3 regions of the Brevibacillus sp. AG162 genome follow, and region 2 is predicted to be linked to each of the others. Evidence: riboswitches for the same ligand, from Rfam matches in the RefSeq annotation. Region 2 holds a riboswitch; each other region holds the start of a gene.
What was found. Region 2 has a riboswitch for lysine ahead of FB479_RS06710 (aspartate kinase). Riboswitches for the same ligand answer to the same signal wherever they lie in the genome.

Region 1 (7,265 bases), on a different contig from region 2:
AAAAAGCCGGGGATTTCTTTCAAAAAGTAACCGAAGTCTTCTCCGGTCATGGCTTCCTTGCAGGTGATGAGAGTTACATCTTCACATTGTTCCTGTACCCATTGCATGAAGTCTGTCGTTAGCTGCTCCTCGTTGTAAACCTGGCAGTAGCCGACACCGTAGTCAATCGTTGCCTGGCAATCAAAGCCTATTTCCACTCCCTTTACGAGAGATTCAATGCGGCTCTTGACGAGTGCCATCGATTCCATCGAAAAGGTTCGGATGGTCCCTTCTAGCCTGGACTTCTCTGCGATGATGTTCTGCTTCGTCCCGCTCTCCAGCTTGCCAATCGTTACGACGGCCGAATCCAATGGATCTATATTGCGCGAAATAATCGATTGAAGCTGTGTCACAAGATGGCTTCCTGCAACCACCATGTCATTCGCCTTGTGCGGGAAGGCTGCATGCCCCCCTTTGCCAACCAAATCAATGTACAACTCAGAAGTGTTGGCAAACAAAATTCCTGGCTTCGTCGCAATATGACCAACTGGATATTCTGGCGCGATATGCAGGGCAAAAATACAGTCCGGTCGCCACCCTGCAAACTCTTCACTTTCCAACATCGGCTGTGCACCGCCAGGACCTTCTTCTGCCGGCTGGAAGAGGAACAGCAAATCATCTGCTATCGGATGTTCTGTAAAATGCGTCAGGAGGCCCAGAGCAATTGCCATATGCATATCATGCCCGCAAGCATGCATGTATCCTTCATGAAGCGAGCGAAACGGATAGGACGTTTCCTCTACGATCGGCAGGCCATCCATATCCGTCCGCCAGGCAATTAATCGTTTTGGCTCTGTTCCTGCCAGCTTGACCAAAATGCCTGTCCGCCACGTTTTGATCTCGATTCGATCCTGGGGCAGCTTTTTCAAATAATCAAGCAAGTATTGTTGCGTCTTCACTTCAGCAAAGCCTGGCTCCGGTATTTGGTGCAGGTCTCGGCGAATTTGTGTAAACAAAGAAGTCGTCAAGGTCTACGCCTCCTTTTTCGTACCTGTTCTTGCTGTTAGTTGCTCCTCAAACACGGCAAGGAAACGGTCCACATCAGCTTTTGTCAACGTCAGAGGCGGAAGCAGACGAACAATCGTTTTCTGCGTCACGTCAACGAGAATTCCTTCGTTAAGCAATGCTTGCTGCAAGTGACTTACCTCTTCCGGGGTGGAAGAGAGCGGAATTCCAACCATCAAGCCTTTTCCGCGAAGGGATTGCAGCTGATCTGGAAGACGCATCCGCAACGCTTCCAAGCCTGACCACAGATACGCAATTACTTCTTCTACGTGAGCAATGAAGGCTGGATCAAGCAATTCGTCCAACACGACATTCCCCAGGGCAGCAGACAGTGGTGATGGTGCGAACGTCGTTCCGTGATCCCCCGGTTTGAACTGGTTCATCAGCTTTGGGCCAGCGATGACTCCGCCAAGGGGAAGCCCTCCCCCTATGCCTTTGGCAAAAAGGATAAGGTCTGGCGTTACGCCTGCATGCTCATAAGCAAACAGCTTTCCTGTTCTGCCCATTCCTGTCTGGATTTCGTCCATGACAAAGAGCATGCCTTCTTGTTCACAGATGGCAGCTACCTCTCGCAAGAACGCTTCCGTTAGCGGCACCACACCGCCGGAACCCAAGACTGGCTCCATCAGGACTGCAGCGGGCCTTGCTTCCTGGCAAATCGCTCGCAATCCTTCCGTGTCCTCCACATCCAGTTCATAAACAGGAAAAGCTGGCTGAGGAAAGTCTTGATAGACATGAGCCTGCCTCGTCAAACGCACTGCTCCAAGTGTTCGTCCGTGAAAGCTGTTGCGTAAGACAACGATGCCTTCACGACCTGCTCCCTCATTCTTCGTCCATTTGTGAATCAGCTTGATCGCAGACTCTGTAGCCTCGGCACCAGAGTTGGTGAAAAACACTTTCCCACTGATGCTGTTCGCAACCAACCGCTCGGCCAAACGAATAGCCGGCTTGTTTAAAAATACATTGGAAATATGCAAGAAACGCTCTCCCTGCTCACGCAGAGCCTGTACAATGCGCGGATGAGAATGACCCAGAACGTTTACCGCGAGTCCGGTAAACAAGTCGAGATAGCTCTTTCCGTTCGTATCGTACAAGTAATTTCCTTCGCCTTTTTCTATGGCAATCGGAATTCTTTTGTAAGAAGAGACGATATATTGTTCATCGAGCGAACGCCAGTCCATGTACACTCTCTCCCTTACAGCTGACGTAGCTCCTGCTTGATCTCTGTCTTGGAACGAGTTTTTTCATCGATTTGCTTGATCACGCGTGCAGGCGTTCCCGCAACTACCACGTATGGAGGTACATCTTCAATCACGACAGCACCCGCTGCAACGACAGCACCTTTACCTACGCGTACGCCTTCCAGAATGACAGCATTTGCTCCGATGACAACATCATCCTCGACTACAACTGGCTGTGCAGATGGCGGCTCGATGACTCCCGCGATAACCGATCCCGCGCCGATGTGGCAGTTTTTCCCGATGGTTCCACGCCCACCTACGACAACATTCATGTCGATCATCGTGCCTTCACCGATAACTGCACCAATGTTAATGGAAGCACCCATCATGATGACCGCGTTGTTGCCGATTGTCACTTGGTCACGGATAATTGCGCCTGGCTCAATACGCGCTTGAATCCCTTTTGTGTCCAGCAATGGAATAGCGGAATTGCGGCGGTCGCTTTCTACTACATAATCTTCAATTTTTTCCGCGTTAGCAGCGAGTACTGGCTCAATCTCTTTCCACTCACCAAAAACAACACCAGTTGAGCCAGTAATGAAAGCTTTGGAGCTAGCACCGAAGTCGATTCCCTCCAGGTTCCCTTTCACATATACCTTCACTGGTGTTTTCTTTTCGCTTTTTTGAATAAACGCGATAATTTCGTTGGCATCCATCATGTTCATAGTTACATCCTCCTCAAAATAACAGCATGGTAAATCAAAAAAAGCAATGAGTGCATTCGCTATCTCATTGCTCTTGATACTACAGAAGCAAATCATAAATAGCGCTCCACAAAAAGACGAAAGGTCCCTTGTGACAGGATGTTCATTTTTCATGAGACACCCCAGCCTGTGCTACGTAGGGGCATAGCATAAGCTTCGGCGCTTTAGCCTTTCTTCCTTCTCCTACCCCCTGGCAGATTGCGAAAAGGCTTACTCTTCTTCGGCGCACCTCTATTTAGTGTACATTATTATAATTTTATTTAACTCTACCAAAATGAATGAGACGTGGCAATAAGAAAAAAGTTATTGACAACGATTCTCATTTTCATTATTTTATTTGTGAGAATGATACTCATTATCTAATTGGAGGTTTTACGTTTTATGAGCATTTTGATGGTATACGCGAGCATGACGGGGAATACACAGGAGATTGCTGAAGCAATTGCAGAAGGTATTCGTTCAACTGGTGCTGAGCTGGAGATAAAAGAAGTGATGGATGCAAACGCAAAAGAACTCGAAGCATACGACGGAATCTTGCTTGGCGCCTACACATGGGGCGATGGCGAACTGCCAGACGAATGCCTGGATTTTTATGAGGAAATGGACGATATTGACCTCAGCGGGAAAAAGGTTGTTGCTTTTGGCTCTTGCGACTCCGCTTACGAGCATGTTGGTGCAGCTGTTGATATTTTGCTGAAAAAAGCGAGTGAGCGTGGCGCGGAAACACCAATGGAAGGATTGAAAATCGAGCTTTCTCCTACTGCAAAAGAAGTGGAAACTTGCAAAGCATTTGGGGTATCGTTTGCTGAATTGCTCGGCTAATTGATGTTTCTCAAATACTCTGGCACATGATATACTATCAATCCAACTTTTTAAGGAGGATTGATCTCATGTCACTACATACGGACGAGATTCTCTTACGGCCTCTCCAACAACAAGACGCAGCCGAGCTCCTAGAGCTTCGGCTGCGCAATCATGACTTTCTCCAACCATTTGAACCGATCCGCCCCGCTTCTTTTTTGACCCTCCCAGGACAGCAAGAGCAGATTTCACAAGCTCAGAATGATTTTGAACATGGTACTGCCTATGCTTTCGGCGTATTCTCCCGAGAATCCGGAAAGATGATTGGCCGTGTAGCGCTTTCGAATGTCGCACGTGGTGCGTGGCAAAATGCAACGATTGGTTACTTCATGGATCAGGCGTGCAATGGCAAAGGCTATACGACATCAGCAGTAAATCTTGCCCTCCGCTTTGCTTTAACGGATGCTGGGCTGCATAGGGTACAAGCCGCTGTCATGCCTCGCAATCAAGCTTCCATTCGCGTCTTGGAAAAAAACCGTTTTCGCCAGGAAGGCCTTTCGTTACGTTATTTGCAAATTAACGGTGTATGGGAGGACCATCTCATCTTCGCTCTTACTGCTGAGGAGTGGTCTCAGTAATCTCCTCGCTCTTTTCACTCTCACGTAGCCGCTCCAGGATGCGCCGTTTACGGTATAGCATCATCCCCGCTTCGGCGACATCCTGTACGGTTGAGCGATTCAAATACGCCCCGAACAAAATACCCGCAATGGGCACCATCTGAAATAATTTTTTCCACCCATAGTTTTCTGTGTATGTTACTACGACTTCACGCCATCCCTGCAATTGCGCCATCACCTCTCTCTGCGCACTTGGATCATCAAAGCGAGAGAGCTCAGCGAGTATCGCTTTTTTCCCTACGATGTCTGATGAAGCAAACTGCAAGCATTTGACGACAAACAGCCGCTCCCTCTTCTCTTCTGGTCGATAGCCATAGGCTAGAGCCATCTCTTGTAATACTTTTAGGGATGTCCCCATCAATAACGGGATATCGATTGCGAGGGTAAAAATCCCCCCGAAGCCAGTCGTCGCACCTTGTACCGTGGCAAAATTCGCACGTGAATCCTTCAGCTCCAACGCGACATCATTCATGATCGTAAGCGGTACAGCAGCAATCTCCTCCTTGCCCATAACAGAAGTGCCCTGTCCCTCTAACCGTTTGCCAAACCGCTTGTAAATCGGTTCATCCTGCACCAAATATGTTCCACCTGTCTCAAGAAAGGCTGCCATTTCATCTACGGCTTTTCCCAGCTTCTCTTGAACGAATGCAGGCGTAATCCGATCCAACAGAACAAAAGGAAGTCTGCCAAGCTTTTCCCAGAACCACAAGTCGTTCTGGTCCTTCTCCCAAGCCTCTACTTCACGTAATGCCGTAACCAATGTCTCCCTAGACTCTTTCAACCCCAACAACCTCCCTGGCTGCTCACTCAGCTTCTCCTCGCTTCCACTGACATTGGTTGCGCAAGATGGACTTGATATAGTCCTGCAACTCTTTTGACGTGGCGTGACAGACGAATTCTTTTTTATTTCTTACGATTCCCAGCTTCAAATGTTTCACTTGCTCTCCTTCGATCTGAAACCCGAACTTTTCCAAGATCGCCTTCTGCTCGTTTGTCACAGGACTTCCTCCCCTTATAGTCGAAAACCCCCATGCCAAAATGCAAGGGGGTCAATCGTTATTTCACTTCGATTGTGAATGCGATCGTTTCTTTTCGTTCATCAACGTCTGTTTTTTTGACTGATCTTTTTTGTCTTTGAACGAGTCGACAAGTCTTGTTGCTAAGGATATTGGTTATTTTGATCTCGTATTTACCGGGCTGCTGCCGATCAATGAACTTGCTGATATCAAGTGATTCCAGTCCGTTTTCAGTGCCGTCATCGCGATTTGAAGGCTTAATGTCAGTGATTTCTTTTCCTTCGTAGTAGATCTCGATCCGATTTTCTGATGATATCGTAGCACTGCTATGCTCTTGTCTAGCACCGATGGCGTTCTCTCCATATTTCCACTCATACTTGGGCATATGGTAAGAGGAAGCCTTCCTACTCTCTCTAACTTTCTTCGTCCCAGTCCGCTCTGCATACGTGGAGATGAGTTGTAGGTTCTCCAATTCAGCAAGATCGCTATCAGATTCCACAGTCACAAGATCTCCATTGCGATATTCCTTGCCCTCTTTTCCTCTCATGAACATCGGCGCTTGTGGTGGAGCTATACCTGAATCACCTGGATCACAACTTTGGGACGCTGGGATTGGTGGCGTATCCTCAATGACCTGTATGTAACCGCACCATGTCTTAGCAGGGTCCCTTTTGCTGTAATAGTTTACCTTGTAACGCCCTGGCTTATAGCCCGACAGTAACAAGCCTGTATGATCCCAATTCAATTTATCACTATCGACCACGACGTTATCGACTGCCCATACTCCTGGTCCTTCATCGTCATCAGCTTCACTACCGAATTCGATATGCTCTGCTGCTGTAGTCAGCCATATCACATGTACCGGGTTTTGATAGAGCCTCACTGTATTGTCTGATGAATACACATTTGCTTTCTCGACCATAAGTGTAGATTTTTCGTTTGGCTGCATCAACACATCCAACGTGACGTCTCCGCTTGTGGGACCACAAGCATTCGGTGCACCTGGAATTTGTATGTAAATCGTAGTCGACGTAGAACCCCCCCATAAGGAATCCGTTTTGTTTTCCTTGGAATCTGGCTCAAATGTGACAGAAATCGTCATACCTGCCAGCATTTTCGGGATATCAACTTCAAAATGTTGCGCATTTGTCAACGTTTGTCCAGTTCCGTTCACCGACCATCGACCTAGGTATGCCGAATACAAGGAAATCTTACCTGGTGGCTCCGGGGCAGTAATGGTCTGATCCGGCGCGAGTTTTTGACCGCTTGCATCTGTCCCCATATACAGCTCCGCCATGCCAATCTGAACCGTCGTAGTCCAAGTCGACATTGAGGTATCGTCAGGTAGAAAAAGGAGCTGGTATTGACCAGTCAACAACGTACCTGTTGAAAACACAGTAGCAGGAACAGATCTCATTTCTTGGTTCGTAGACTTGTTTGTTAGCTTCCACGTACCAGGTACAGAACTGTTAAAATCAGTTGACCCCATATTTCCGAAAATGGTCGTCTGCCCGCCTGTCGCCAAAGGCTCTCCCTCTGCTTTTTCCCCCTTATAAATACGTGGGTAATTTTGTGCTTCTACCTGAAAGCTCACGTGTAACGTACTGCTCTTTTCATTAGCATCAGTCACTACAAAGGTCAACGTATGAGAGCCAGCTGACAATTTCGCTGCGGGAATTGTAAAGCGAGGTACCTGCCATTTGAACACAGCTTGATTTGAGCTTTGCTCCATTTGAAACTCCGTTAATTCTGCACCATCCAAATATACTTGCTTCCGACTAA
Region 2 (7,265 bases):
TCAGCTTCATAACGGCGTACTTGTTCGTCCAATGCGTACAAGAGCTGTTGTCCAGTTGTCGCACCCGCAAAAGCGGTACGGTGATGCTTGGTTCCCCCGAAACGACGGAAGTCCAACAGACCTTCTGGTGTACGGTTAAACATAACGCCCATACGGTCCAACATATAGATGATGCCAGGTGCTGCATCGCACATTGCTTTAACAGGCGGTTGGTTTGCCAAAAAGTCTCCGCCATATACTGTATCGTCGAAGTGCTCCCATGTGGAGTCGCCTTCCCCTTTGGTATTTACCGCACCGTTAATACCGCCCTGCGCACAGACAGAGTGGGAACGTTTTACCGGAACCAGGGAGAACAGCTGAACAGGAACGCCTTTTTCTGCTGCTTTGATGGTAGCCATCAAGCCGGCCAAACCTCCACCGACAATGATCAGTTTACCTTTTGCCATGAGTTTTGTCCCCCTATCCCTACAAAATGAAAGCCGACATCGCACGCAAGCCGATGAAGGTTACAACTACGAATACGCCCAAAGTCAGGAATGTTGCAATGCGTTGGGAACGCGGCCCAACTGTAATTCCCCAGTGAACCAGGAACGACCACAGTCCGTTGGAGAAGTGGAAAGTCGTGCTAATAATCCCGATTGTGTAGAATACGATCATTGCAGGACTGCTCAAAATGTTTGCCATCATGTCATAATCCACGTGTGCACCCAGTGCTTTTTGGATACGAGTTTCCCAAACGTGCCAAACAATAAAAATGAGGGTAATGACTCCTGTAACGCGTTGCCACAAGAACATTTGGTTTCGGAAGTAACCGAAGTTCCCTACGTTATGCTTCGCTTGGAACGCAATGTAGAGACCGTAAACAGCGTGAAACAGGATCGGGAGGTAGATCAAGGCAAATTCAAGTACTAACAGAAATGGAAGGCTTTCAATGAAGCCTACTGCCTGGTTGAAAGCTTCAGGCCCACGAGTCGCTTGATAGTTGGCGGTCAAGTGGAACACGAGGAAGAGCCCGATCGGAAACAAACCAAGAAGTGAGTGTAGCTTGTGACTGAGAAAGCTATGGCCTTTCGCCATACAATGGTCCCCCTTTCAATGTATGTAACTCTCAATTCTGTGAAAAACGTCAAGCATCACCGCAAGCGGTCCAAAACGGTTTTCGGCCGTTTTGATAGACCTTTCCCCAATATCCTAACCCATTGCCTTACCCATTAGACATAGCAAAACCGCCACGATCATTTTATGAAAAGCATCTTGACGCTGTTCACAAAAAGACTGCGTTCACTAGATCAACTGAATTTGTCGGAATGTGTCAAAATACGAGAAAAAGTTGGGCAAAACTTTGACCAAATCCAATTGTACTCTTGTCGACACAGAGCGTCAAGACAATCAATGTACTAAATACATTGATAGAATAACTTTGTTTAGTCCAGCTATTTTTTCTATTACGATGTCATGAATGCGGGCCCCTCCTCATAATCTAGTACAGACAGGAGGGAAGCACATATGAAAGAGAAGGATCAGCTTGCAGCACTGTTGCCGCCGGAAATCATTCCCTATGCGGAAAGAATGAATATGCCCTATCTTGGCTATCATCTTCTACGCGAAACGCTGACCAGTACCCTGCTAGGCGATAGTGAAAACCATATTCTCTATTGGATAGGAAAAAATATGGGCCGCCAAATCCCCATTCAATCTGCAACAGGCCCGATTATGCCTTTTATTCGGCTCGGATTAGGCCAGCTAGACGTCGTGGAGGAAACCGGGCAAACTATCGTTTATTCACTCATCCATTCTATTTTTAGCTATCAGTCTATAGAAAGACTAGGATGCAGTCTTTCTTTTGAGGCCGGGATCATCGCAGGTATGATTGAGCAGTGGAAAGAAAGAGAAGCGTTCAGCAAAATCGAAATGGAAAGCCCCTCAAACATACGTATAACTGTACAAGTGGCGTCATGAAGAAAATGCCCCCTCTACCTATAACAAAGGGAGAGGGAGCATCCATATTTTATACTCCGTGCACGATCGCGGTTTCCTCGACATCCAGACCATATGCCGAATGAAGGCTGCGAACAGCCAGCTCTGTCAAGGCTGCTGGAATGACGCAAGAAACCTTAATATCAGACGTAGATACCATTTTAATAGAAATTTCTTTTTCTGCCAGGACGCGGAACATTTCGGCAGCTACCCCTGGATTGTTGATCATGCCTGAGCCAACAATTGATACCTTGGTCAAGCCTTCCTCGAAATCGATTTTTTCAAAGCCAAGCTCGTTTTTGTTTCTGTCCAACGTATCCAGTGCTTTTTTCAGGTCATCCGCTGCAACGGTAAAAGAAATGTTCGTAACAGACGCATCATAGGAGCTTTGGATAATGATATCCACGTTCACCTGATTGTCTGCCAGCGTATTGAACAGACGGGAGAGCGTCCCGACCTTTGCAGGCATGCCGACAACCGTGATTTTGGCAACATCTTCATCGTGTGCAACTCCACTTACTACTCTTCCTGTTTCCATGTTGGCAACCTCCTCAACGTACGTACCATCTTCGGCAGTAAAGCTCGAGCGGACGACCAGCCTTACCTTGTATTTTTTCGCAGCCTCTACTGACCTTGGATGAAGAACCCCTGCACCGAGGTTCGCCAGCTCCAGCATCTCATCGTACGAGATCGTATCCAGCTTGCTCGCAGCTGGAACGACTCGCGGATCAGCTGTATACACCCCGGACACGTCCGTAAAGATTTCGCATTTCTCAGCGTTCAAGCTCGCTGCGAGTGTAACCGCAGATGTATCCGATCCACCGCGGCCGAGCGTCGTTATTTCACCTTCGTCACTGATCCCTTGGAATCCTGCCACGATCACCACACGACCACGGCCGAGCTCCGATTGAATCCGCTCTGGATCAATTTGCTTGATCCGTGCTCTTCCGTGAATCGCCTCCGTGGTAATCCCAGCTTGCCAGCCCGTTAGAGAAATAGCGTCGTAGCCTTTGCTATGCAAGGCCATCGACAAAAGCGCGATCGATACCTGCTCCCCCGTGGTCAGCAGCATATCCATTTCACGCTCGGATGGGTATGCGCTAATCTGCTTGGCCATGTCTACCAACACGTCAGTAGATTTCCCCATTGCAGAAACAACGACTACCACATCATGCCCTTCCTCTTTGTAGCTGATTATTCGATCCGCAACTCGTAAAATTCGCTCAATGGTACCTACAGAGGTGCCTCCATATTTCTGCACGATCAACCCCATGCGGCTTCTCTCCCTTTTTCTCATATCCAATGTTGGTATTTATCTCGTATCGTATGGTTTTTCACTATTCTCTCTATAAGGAAAAGTCTTGCATTTTTATTTTACAAAAAAGGCACCGACAAGGAATAAGACCTGCCGCTGCCTACTGTTTCGACATACCGGTTCCTCCCTCCCAATACACGCGGACAACGAAGATTGACAGTCATCACCATCAAAACTCACATTGACACACCGTGAGATAGCTCTCCATCTGACAATTGGTCATTGTGCAGATGACAGTCCTGCATTTGTTCAACGCAGACCCAGCATGGAGAAAAGCGGGTTTCCCTCCACACTTCGGCGAATTCCCCTTTCCCGTTCCCTTCACAGATACCCGATCTCAGGGTGGTACTCTTGGTTTTCGCGCCTCTACCTCACTCCATAATGGAAGTGAGGCTAACTATTCTGTTTGAATCGGATTATAACATGAGTCTAAAAATGGATCAATTCCTTTTTAGAGGTCGTTCAAAAAGTTGCATTTGCTATGTGTCAAGCTTGCGCAAATGAGTGATGATTTCTTTCGCCAGCTTGTCGCCGATCCCTAATTGGCGGAAGTCTTCGACGGTCGCCTCCCGCATTTTTTTCAACGAGCCAAAATGAGAGAACAACAGCTTGCGTCGCTTCTCACCGATACCCGGGATCTCATCCAACTGCGAGGAGAGCATCGTTTTCGTCCGGGATTGTCTGTGGAATGTAATAACAAAACGGTGGACTTCATCTTGGATGCGCTGCAACAAATAAAACTCATAGCTATCCCGTCTAAGATTCACAGGCTCTGGCGGATCTCCGTACATGAGCTGAGCGGTGCGGTGCTTCTCGTCCTTCGCGAGTCCACAGACGGGAATATAGAGGCCCAGCTCGTTTTCCAGCACGTCCATAGCCGCACTGATTTGGCCCTTCCCACCATCGATCACAATCAGGTCAGGCATTGGCTGGTTTTCTTTCAGCAGGCGAGAGTAACGACGACGAACTACTTCGCGCATGGAGCCGTAATCATCTGGCCCCTCGACGGTTTTGATCTTGAATTTGCGGTATTCCTTTTTGTCAGGGCGGCCGTCTGTAAACACAATCATCGCAGACACAGGCTCGGTTCCTTGAATGTTGGAGTTGTCAAACGCTTCAATTCGATGAGGAACCGGAATCCCTAAAATGTGACCAAGATTGTGTACCGCTTGGACTGTACGAGCATCGTCCTTGGACATCAGCGCGAACTTCTCCTGCAAAGCAATACGGGCGTTCTCGGAAGCCATCTTCACGAGCTCATGCTTTTTGCCTCTTTTCGGAGCATGGACTTTGATGCCCAGCCATTCACTCAACAATTCCGGTTCACTTTCTTGCGGGAGCAAAATTTCTTTTGGCAGCGCATTTTGCTTGTCGTAGTAGAACTGGCTCACATATGACATAAAGTCTTCGGTTTCGCTGCCATAGTATGGAAAGGAAGTCGTCTGACGCTCGATCATCTTCCCTTTTCGCATATAGAACACCTGAATGCACATCCAGCCTTTTTCCACAGCGAACCCGATAATGTCGCGGTCTACCGTATCGGTGAACGTGATCTTCTGCTTCTCCATCACCGCTTCGATACTCTTGATCTGATCGCGATATTCCTTTGCACGCTCGAACTCCATGTTTTCTGCGGCTTGCAGCATTTTTTCCGTAAGGGTTTGCTTCATTTCCTCATGGCCACCATCGAGGAACCGGCTGATTTCGTCCACCAAACGCTGATTTTCCTCTGCCGATACCTCGTACACACAGGGCGCAAGACATTGTCCCAAATGGTAGTAAAGACAAACCTGCTTGGGCATATTGCGGCATTTGCGCAACGGATAGAGGCGATCCAGCAGCTTCTTCACCTCGGAGGCATCTCCGGCATTGGGATACGGACCGAAATACTTGGCTTTATCTTTCAATACCTTACGGGTAATCTCCAGGCGTGGCTGCGCCTCATTCGTAATTTTGATGTACGGATACGTCTTGTCGTCGCGGAGCATGACATTGTAACGCGGGTCGTGCTCTTTGATCAGGTTGCACTCGAGGATGAGCGCCTCAATCGCTGAGGATACCACAATGTACTCAAAGTCCACGATCTCGCTGACCAACAGCTGCGTCTTCCCGTTATGACTGCCTGTAAAATAAGAGCGGACGCGGTTTTTCAGCACCTTGGCTTTGCCTACGTAAATGATTTCCCCGCTCGCATTTTTCATCAGGTAGCAGCCTGGCTTATCTGGCAGGACGGCCAGTTTATCTTTTAAGGAGCTGTTCATGGCTGCTCCCTCCCCTTTCTATATCTGTCTTGCATCTATTTGTTCTTGTGGAATGGCTTTTCCAATACATATAGTTCATCTTCCAAGGAACTCATCCGTTCCACCAGCAGCTTCCGGCTGTCTTGCACCCCTTGATTGTAATAGAAGGGACCAAGCTCTTTTGAAAAAAAGGCAATCAACTCTTCCGTTTCCAAATTGCCAAGTGTCTCCGACCGTTCTTCTTTAAAATAGCGTTGTACTTGATGAACTAGATAGTCAATTTGCTCTCTCTTCAATTTGGCTGGCATCGTATCCGGCTTCCTTCCCTTTTTCGACTCAGAAGAGAATATACGTTCTATCCTTCATAGTACCATGGAATGAATACGAAAAAAACTGCCGCCTCATTCCATAGCGACAGTTTTTATAGGCGGACCTAGTGCTTGCGACCGCCCAAATACGCTTCTTTTACACGCTCGTCGTTTAACAATGATTCTCCTGTGCCGTCCAATACGATTTGCCCTGCCTCCAGTACATACCCGTAATCAGCGATTTTGAGGGCCTGTTTGACATTTTGCTCCACGATGAGGACGGTTGTACCTTCCGCATTGATTTCTTTGATCACCTTGAAAATGTCCGCCACCACGATGGGAGCCAAGCCCATCGAAGGCTCGTCCAATAGCAACAGCTTCGGTCGAGACATCAATGCGCGAGCAATGGCTAGCATTTGCTGCTGACCGCCAGACATCGTCCCTCCCAATTGAGAAAGCCGTTCCTTGAGGATGGGGAACCAGGTCATCATCTTCTCCATGTCTTCCTTGATGCCTTGTGCATCGTTGCGCTGGAATGCGCCCATCTCCAGGTTTTCCAGCACGGTCATCTTCCCGAGGATCGCACGCCCTTCTGGTACCAAAGCCAGTCCGGCTTTTACAATCTGATGCGGTCTCGAACCCTCTATGCGTTGACCACAAAACGTAATCGTCCCTGCTTCCGGCTTCAGTTGACCTGCGATCGTGCGCATGGTTGTGGTTTTGCCCGCTCCGTTCGCCCCGATCAGCGAGACGATTTTGCCCTCAGGCACTTCCAGCGTTATGCCACGAATTGCCTTGATTTGACCGTAGGAGGTCGTCAAATTTTGTATATTCAGCATCTTATTCGTCCTCCTTGCCGAGGTAGGCTTCAATCACATCTGGATTGTTTTGTACTTCTGCCGGGGTGCCGTCAGCAATTTTGACTCCAAAGTTGATACATACGACCTTTTCACACAGGTTCATGACCAATCCCATATCATGTTCGACCAACAGAACAGTCGTCCCGTCATCGCGAATTTTTTTGACCAGCTCCATGAGCGCTTTCGTCTCAGTCTCGATCATTCCGGCAGCAGGCTCGTCCAAAAGCAAGAGTTTTGGCTCAGTAGCCAGTGCCCGTGCAATCTCCAGACGCCGTTGTTGACCGTAGGCCAGTGTATCCGAGCGGACGTCAGCAATGTCAGACAAGCCTACAAATTCGAGGAGCTCCTCCGCTTTTTTGGTAACAGCCTTTTCTTCCGCACGTTGTCCCGGCGTTTTCAAAAGGGAAGCCCAGAAGCCTGCCTTCATGCGCGAATGACATCCGACCTTCACGTTGTCCAATGCACTCATGTGACCGAAGAGGCGAATATTTTGGAACGTCCTCGCAATCCCCATTTCGGTAATCTTGTTAGGCGCCATTCCATTTAGCTTTTGTCCGGCAAAAGA
Region 3 (7,265 bases), 570 kb from region 2:
AAAAGATTCGCCCTCATTTCCAAGGGGGGACAGGACCAATTCCCGAACAAATGGTGGAGCAGGCCATGCGATGGTACAAAAAACTTCTTTTCACACAAAAAGAACAGTGTCTGCTGCATGGTGATCTTCATCATGAAAATATTTTACGAGCAGAAAGAGAGCCGTGGTTGGCAATTGATCCAAAGGGGCTGATCGGGGAGACGGAATACGAGGTGATTCCGTTTTTGCTGAACCATTTGCCCGAGGTTGGGGTAGAAGAAGTAATGAAACAGCGAGTCGATGGGCTGACAAAGGCGCTGTCTTTGCAAAAAGAGAGAGTGTTGGCGTGGGCCTATTGCCATAGTGTGCTGTCGGCTTGGTGGTTCATAGAGGATTTTGGTGTAGACGGCGGTCGTCTGGTGATGCCGAGAGTTTTTGAGAGGCTGTTATATGAGTAAAGGCTTCACCCTGTGGGATGAAGCCTTCTTTATGTTAAATGAATAAATAAGATCCTTCGTAACACGAAATATTAATAGCCACTTGACTGATTCAAGGTGGAAGCAGCGAGATTGTATTGATAAACCGATTCGATTGCTTTTGTTTCGGAGTCAAACAGGTTTGCTTCATCTTCCATCAGTTCTTTCATCGATGCTTTTCCTAATCTATATTGATCGATTGTTGCCTGATAGCGCTCCAATGCGGCTTCTTTCTTTGTTGTACTTTCCTCTAAGGCTTTTTTCGCTGCCAGTACCTTCGTATAGTTGTCACTTACTTCTTGACCGATTTTCTTTTGTGTTTTTTGTTTTTGCAGTTCCGCTTTTTTGTGCTCATTTTTTGCGATTGTACCTTTATGTGTACTGAGTGCGGAATACTCGGCTGTGTAATCAATTCTTACTTGGGCAAAGTCTATTTCTGCTTGTGCCTTGAGCATCTCAGGACGTTTTTCAAAAGCTTTTGCTTGCAATTGCTCCAGGGAAGGCAGCTCATGGCGGGTCAGATCAGTGGCGATCATTTTCCATTGTCTGTCCGCTTTTTCATTCATTAAATCGTTGAGCTTGGCCAATGCTTGCTTGTAGCTGGCTTCAAGGGCAGCAAGATTTTTGTGAGCTTCTGTTTCTTGGGAGTCCAACCAGTACTGTCTTTGCAAGCTTTTCTTCTGCGCTTTGATTTTGGCGTCTAATGATTGGACTTCGAAGAATGCTTTTTGCACTTGCAATTGAAGGGTATTTTTTTGCGTATTCAGGGCGACTTCATCGACAACCACTTCTTTGATCGCTTTGGCTGCGTCTTCGAATTTCTTTTTTGCATCAGCCAAGGTCATGATGTCGGCTTTTTTGATTTCTGCTTTTTCTCTCAGGGTGATGGATGTTTCGTACTTCGTAGTATCTAAGTCAAGCCGAAGCACCTCCAGATCAACGCTATTCTTTAGTGCCTGTTCAACTGCGAAATCTAGCGACAAAGGGGAAACATCCGTCTGTTCAGCAGTGGCCACGAGTGGAGCGGCCAGAGCCAAATGGGCGCCACCTGTGAGGAGAGAAGTGACTAATGTTGTGCTGTAAATGTGTTTGAAGAGCCTGGATTTCATGGGGCAACCTCCTGATCATATATACAAGAATATGATAACGATTCTCATTATCAAATCCATGAAAAGTATATATTTCCAACAGAATTTCGTCAATAAAAAAATGTTTTTCACCGTGTTCTTGGTCAGAAATCCAAAAGAATCCCCTTCCGGAAAAAGGCAAAGTGAGCATCTGCCTGTTTTCCGGAAGGGGATTTGATTTGTTCTTCGTAGTGGGGAAAGAACTATTCTTGTTCTCTGTTTTCTTTGTTTTCCGCAGCCGCCTTGGCAGTTTGGTCCAATGTCCCTTCCTTTGGTGTAAGGGAATAACCATGCATATTGCTTCCGTTATAACCCATGTCCGGTTTTTCCTTTGAGATGCGATCAGTCATTTGCTTCCCCCTTATTTTGTCCAGATTTAGAGTCTTGCTGCACATACGGATTGTCGACGTTATTTGGTTCCTTGTCCAGATTGGTACGGATTGCGATGATTGGGCTATTCGGAGGTTGAGCGATCAGTCTGTCGTCCAGTTGTTTGAAATCAGGCAGGTCGTTTTCACGATTGTCGTCCATGTTCGTCTCCTCCTTTACTGGTTAGTATGTCCACCATCTGCCTGTACATTTCCTTAAATGGAAAAGGAACGAGACTGGTACTAAGAAAAAACAGCCCCAGTCCCAGGGAAGTTCGGGCGGAGGCTGTGACGATCGTCTTTGTGCAATTAACTCGTTTTCTTGGCCAGGATCTTCATAAAAGAAGCAAGATTCGTTTGTAGCATTGGTGTGAAGGCAGAAAAGGAAGCATTTTCAGTGAGCGTATTCATTTGATGAACAAATTCAGTGGCGTCCTTTGTATTGACATTCTCAAAGCGGTTAGCGATTTTTGTATTTTTTAAATCGGAGAGAAGCGTAGCTTGTTCGTTCCGGTATTGTGAGATCCAGTCTGGACGATGTTGCAGCTTTTTGACGAATTGAATCAGCATGCTTACTTTCTCTGTTTGATTGGTAGTCGCTTGCATTTTTTTGTAGGCTTCTGGATCATACCGCTCCATCAGTTTCGATGGATTGACATAGTCGTTCGGAGCCCCATGTGGTTTTTGAGGAAGCTCTACGTAGCTGACACTGCCAGTGGCAGGGTCAGCCTTCCGTGTTTTGGCAACGCCAGCGAGCAGATGGAGGGTATCCAAAAATTCAGCAGCATTTTCATCGTCAGCCATGAATTGTTCTGCCAAATATTTGCCTTGGGTTAAACCGGCTTCTACCAAAGCAGCTCTTTCTTCCTCCGTGTAGATGGATTGGGAGTTGAAAAAATTTTGCTCCAGGATGTGGTCAAAGGCTTTGCGAGCCTCGGGCGGTTTATCTGCAAAAAGTTTATCCAAACGCTCATTAATCTCTGTGCTAAAGAAAAATTGGACGCTATGATGTTCGATGACACCAGCAGGGAGCTCACGTGCCTGGTGAGAACGAAGGTCTACTGTATCGTGCTCGGGCAATCCTAGACGAGGTCCTGTCACCATTTTGGGTGCAGCTTGGTTAGTTGATAACTGAGGTGTTAGGTAGCGGGTATTCGATTGGATGTGCATGTTCTACTCTCCTCACATGGATTCATGTTCAGTCGTGATGGAAGGAGATCATGGTTACCTTTTATTAGATGACTGGGATGAGTTGTGAGAACGGAAGGAAACGGATCTCAATTGCTTCTTGTCTATACTATCGGCTATTTTTGGGCAGTTTTAAATATGCTGGCAAACATGAAAAAGGACTCCCGTTCAGATAACGGAAGTCCGTAATTTTTCTTCTATTATTTCGTGTATTCATCCATGCTGAAGTCTACTTGTTCAAGAGGGACGATCTTGGTCTTTTGCGTGATTTTATAAGCGAGCCAAATGATTAAGAAAAGTGGCAGGCCAATGTAAGAGACCAGGACGCCATACCAGTCGATTGTTCCACCCATGAATGCGGAGTAGTTTTGCCCCAAAATAACGATGCAGCAAATGATGAAAGCAAAAATCGGTCCAAACGGGAACCACTTTGCCCGATAAGGCAGTTCGCTTAAGTCACGGCCCTGAGCGATAAACGCTTTGCGGAAACGGTAGTGACTAATGGCAATTCCCAGCCAAGCGATGAAGCCTGACATACCGGACGCATTCAAAAGCCAGACATACACCTCGCCTTCCCCAAACAGAGAGGACAGAAAAGCAAGAGCGCCGATGAGCGCAGTCAAGATCAAAGCATTGATCGGTACGCCGTTACTTGTTACTTTTGCGAACCATTTTGGTGCTTTTCCTTCTTTCGCCAAGTTCCACAGCATGCGTGTAGAGGCGTACATGCCAGAGTTACCAGCAGACAATACAGACGTAAGAATAACGGCATTCATGACGGAGGCTGCAAAAGCAAAACCGGCATTTTCAAAAACAATCGTAAACGGACTGATTGCAATATCCGTAAGGTCGCCACTAATCAGATTTGGATTATCGTATGGAACCAACAACCCGATGATCAAAATAGCGAGGATGTAGAAGAGCAGAATGCGCCAAAAAATTTGACGGATGGCCTTTGGAATGTTGCGGGCAGGGTCTTCGCTCTCCCCAGCTGCGACACCAACGAGCTCTGTCCCTTGGAAAGAGAATCCGGCAATCATAAAGACACCGAGCAGGGCCATGAAGCCGCCATTGAATGGCGCGTCGCCTTTGGTGAAGTTTTGGAAGCCGACTGCTTGGCCGCCCATAATGCCAAAAATCATCAACACACCGACAATAATAAAGACGATAACCGTTACTACTTTAATCAAAGCAAACCAATATTCAGATTCTCCATAGGCTTTCACAGACAGGAGATTCAAGGCAAACAGCAATCCGAGGAATAAAGCGCTCCACAATATCGCTGGGGTATCCGGGAACCAATATTTCATAATGAGTGCGGAAGCTGACAGCTCGACGGCAATGGTAATGGCCCAGTTGTACCAATAGTTCCAGCCGAGAGCAAAGCCGAGAGATGGATCGACGAACCGTGTGGCATACGTCGAAAACGAACCGGACACAGGCATGAAGGCCGCCATTTCCCCCAAGCTGGTCATCAAGAAGTAAACCATGATACTAATAGCGAGATAGGCGACTAAAGCTCCACCTGGTCCGGCGGAATGGATCGAGCCTCCGCTGGCGAGAAACAATCCCGTCCCAATCGAGCCGCCGATGGCGATCATCGTCAGGTGTCGGGCTTTTAAACCACGTTGCAATTGATTCTGTGACATAAGCTGCTTGCACGACCTTTCTTGATTTTTGAGAAGGAAGGTCGGAAACGAAAAAACCGCCATAGCCAAAAAAATGGCATAGGGCGGTATCATCCAATCCCCACCAAGCCTTCACTGAAGATAGCTCACCACGTTTGCTTGGCATGCAAACGTGACAGTTCTGCCCCTTTCGAGTACAGCCCCAACCCAATCGCACAGAGACGCGATATGAGCTTCGGCGGATTTTCCTTACCTGGAGTCATTGATTTTCTCTGAATCTCGTACAGGATGATATAAAAGCCGCGACCTCTATCCTCACCGTGAAAGATGAGGATAACATGTATGAAATTATGTGATTCATTCACTATAAAGGATTGTTTGTGATTAATCAATGTGAAATTTTGTTATTCAAATGAGCGTCTGGCAGGCCAAGAGCCATGCAGCTTGCGAATTTGGACGATTTGTCCCGTATGAAACGCATCATGCAGGACGAGACTCATCACGGTTTGGTAGATGGGCGTATAGGTAGCCGTCTGATTTAAATCCTCGTCTGTCAGCAAGGAAAGCTTTTCATGAATGTGGCGATGGACGCTTTCCATTTGCAAAAGGGTAGCTTGCCAAGCGTTTTCATCATCTGGACCGCCGGATGGGATGAAGGTATCATCGTTCGTTTCAGCGGAGCCAGGAAATTCGGTGCCCAATAGACGATGCAGCAGGCGTTCTTTGTAATAAAGAAGGTGGCTGACGTTTTCCCAGATCGTGTTGGCTGCTTCTCCCACAGGGCGCCAGCTAGCCTCGGCAGCTGACACTCCGGAAAGCGCTTCTTTTAAGGGTGGATACCAGTCTTCCTTGTCATACGTACATTCCCATCCGTGCAAAAGCAATTCCTTCCGATTCATACGCTTCCTCCTCGTCTGTGAAACAGATTGATGAAACGCTATAATAGCAGTAAGAAATGAACTTGTAACCAGTTAATTAAATTACGATAGTTACAAATAGATATTACCATATCCTGTATAGTCATACAAGAGAGAAAAATGAAGGGTTTCGTCAGGAGAGATGATGACATGGACTGGCTTTGTATCGATTTTTTAAATAGTGATTGGCGTGATTGGCGCGGTTCTGGTCGTGCGGAAAATCGCTTGGAGAACCAGGAATGGCTGACATCCTTTTTGCAAACATACAATCTAACTGCTCCGTTGCCGATGAAGGAGGAGTGTGCCGCGTCTCTTTTGCGATTGCGCGAACGTTTGAGACGTATGCTGGAAGCCGTTGTCCGTGGAGACCGATTCCAAGAGGAGGACCTTGCGGAATTGAACAACACGTTGGCTCTCGCCCCTTTTCATATGCAGGTGTTGTATGTAGATGAGGAGGGCGGCTACAGGCAAAAGCATGTTAGCTCAACAGAGGGTTGGCCCCTCGTCATGGCACAAATTGCGGCTTCTTTCGCGGAGTTGCTTGCCCCGCAGCATCTGGAGCGAATCAAAATATGTGATAACGAGGATTGCCGCTGGGTGTTTTATGATGAAAGCCGCAACCGGGTGCGCCGCTGGTGTGATGACAAAATGTGCGGAAACTTGATGAAGGTGCGCCGTTTTCGTGAGCGGAAAAAGGAAAAAGGGTGATGCGCATAGGCTCACCCTTTTTATCTGTCTGTTAGGAAGCTGGGGTCAATTGGATCAGTTTAGGGTAGATGGACGAGCCTGCTGCTACGATGCCTGTGCTTTTCCAGCAAAAATCATTTCCTTGCGTATCCGTAATTTTGCCTCCGGCTTCCTGGACCAAAAGAGCACCAGCCAGCCAATCATACACCCCTTCACCGTATTCCCAGTAACCGTCGAGTCGTCCGCACGCCACGTAGGCGAGATGGAGTGATACTGCGCCTTGCATGCGGATGGCAAAAGCTTCTGGCATCACTCGCGTCAAGGAATTCGCCGTATACTTTCCGACCAAGAGGTTCATCGGTTCGGAGGAAGCAAAGAGCGTGCCGAGAATGCATTCACTCAGCTGCGATTTGGATGAGGTACTGATTTTTTGTCCGTTGAGAAAAGCTCCGCGTCCGTCAATGGCTGTAAACAGCTCATCACGGCATGGATCATAGACAAAAGAAACAACCGTGCGTCCTCCGTCAATCAGGCAGAGGGAGGTAGCCCACATCGGCATATTTTGCAGAAAGTGGACCGCTCCATCGATTGCATCCATCACCCAATAAGGACTTGTGAATTCAGGCTTTTCCTGTGCAGCCAGATCGAATTCTGCGTCCGAGAATTCATAGGTGGGGAAACGCTCGGACAATGAGCGCTTCAATCGAGTTTCAACCACGGGATTCACCTCTTCAAAGCGTTTAGACATTGCTGCCTTGCTGTGGCAGGGCGCGCCTTTTTCAAATTCCACTAGCAGCTCCTTTCCAACGCTTCTTACCAGTTCCTCGCAAAATTGCACATCCTGTTGATTCATAACAATTCCCATCCCTTCTCTTTTTGGTAAAAATTGAGTCGT

Region 1: it holds a riboswitch for lysine, as region 2 does, so the genes downstream of both, dapD (2,3,4,5-tetrahydropyridine-2,6-dicarboxylate N-acetyltransferase) here and FB479_RS06710 (aspartate kinase) in region 2, are expected to answer to the same signal.
Region 3: it holds a riboswitch for lysine, as region 2 does, so the genes downstream of both, FB479_RS09485 (amino acid permease) here and FB479_RS06710 (aspartate kinase) in region 2, are expected to answer to the same signal.

The regions. Positions count from the first base shown of each region.
Region 1 covers NZ_VFNO01000001.1:244,829-252,093, reverse strand. Annotated here, with positions in the region: gene FB479_RS01105 (N-acetyldiaminopimelate deacetylase) at 1-1,007, opposite strand, end outside; gene FB479_RS01100 (aspartate aminotransferase family protein) at 1,011-2,225, opposite strand; gene dapD (2,3,4,5-tetrahydropyridine-2,6-dicarboxylate N-acetyltransferase) at 2,240-2,950, opposite strand; lysine riboswitch at 3,042-3,231, opposite strand; gene FB479_RS01090 (flavodoxin) at 3,371-3,811, shown strand; gene FB479_RS01085 (GNAT family N-acetyltransferase) at 3,880-4,428, shown strand; gene FB479_RS01080 (EcsC family protein) at 4,403-5,257, opposite strand; gene FB479_RS01075 (hypothetical protein) at 5,271-5,465, opposite strand; gene FB479_RS01070 (hypothetical protein) at 5,524-7,265, opposite strand, start outside.
Region 2 covers NZ_VFNO01000002.1:392,680-399,944, forward strand. Annotated here, with positions in the region: gene sdhA (succinate dehydrogenase flavoprotein subunit) at 1-446, opposite strand, end outside; gene FB479_RS06700 (succinate dehydrogenase cytochrome b558 subunit) at 466-1,077, opposite strand; gene FB479_RS06705 (YslB family protein) at 1,507-1,959, shown strand; gene FB479_RS06710 (aspartate kinase) at 2,009-3,250, opposite strand; lysine riboswitch at 3,482-3,669, opposite strand; gene uvrC (excinuclease ABC subunit UvrC) at 3,772-5,553, opposite strand; gene FB479_RS06720 (DUF2164 domain-containing protein) at 5,589-5,840, opposite strand; gene FB479_RS06725 (ABC transporter ATP-binding protein) at 5,966-6,679, opposite strand; gene FB479_RS06730 (ABC transporter ATP-binding protein) at 6,681-7,265, opposite strand, start outside.
Region 3 covers NZ_VFNO01000002.1:966,066-973,330, reverse strand. Annotated here, with positions in the region: gene FB479_RS09505 (aminoglycoside phosphotransferase family protein) at 1-437, shown strand, start outside; gene FB479_RS09500 (TolC family protein) at 509-1,564, opposite strand; gene FB479_RS30450 (hypothetical protein) at 1,786-1,932, opposite strand; gene FB479_RS09495 (hypothetical protein) at 1,925-2,113, opposite strand; gene FB479_RS09490 (hypothetical protein) at 2,260-3,120, opposite strand; gene FB479_RS09485 (amino acid permease) at 3,339-4,787, opposite strand; lysine riboswitch at 4,901-5,086, opposite strand; gene FB479_RS09480 (DinB family protein) at 5,171-5,665, opposite strand; gene FB479_RS09475 (CGNR zinc finger domain-containing protein) at 5,834-6,391, shown strand; gene FB479_RS09470 (inositol monophosphatase family protein) at 6,423-7,223, opposite strand.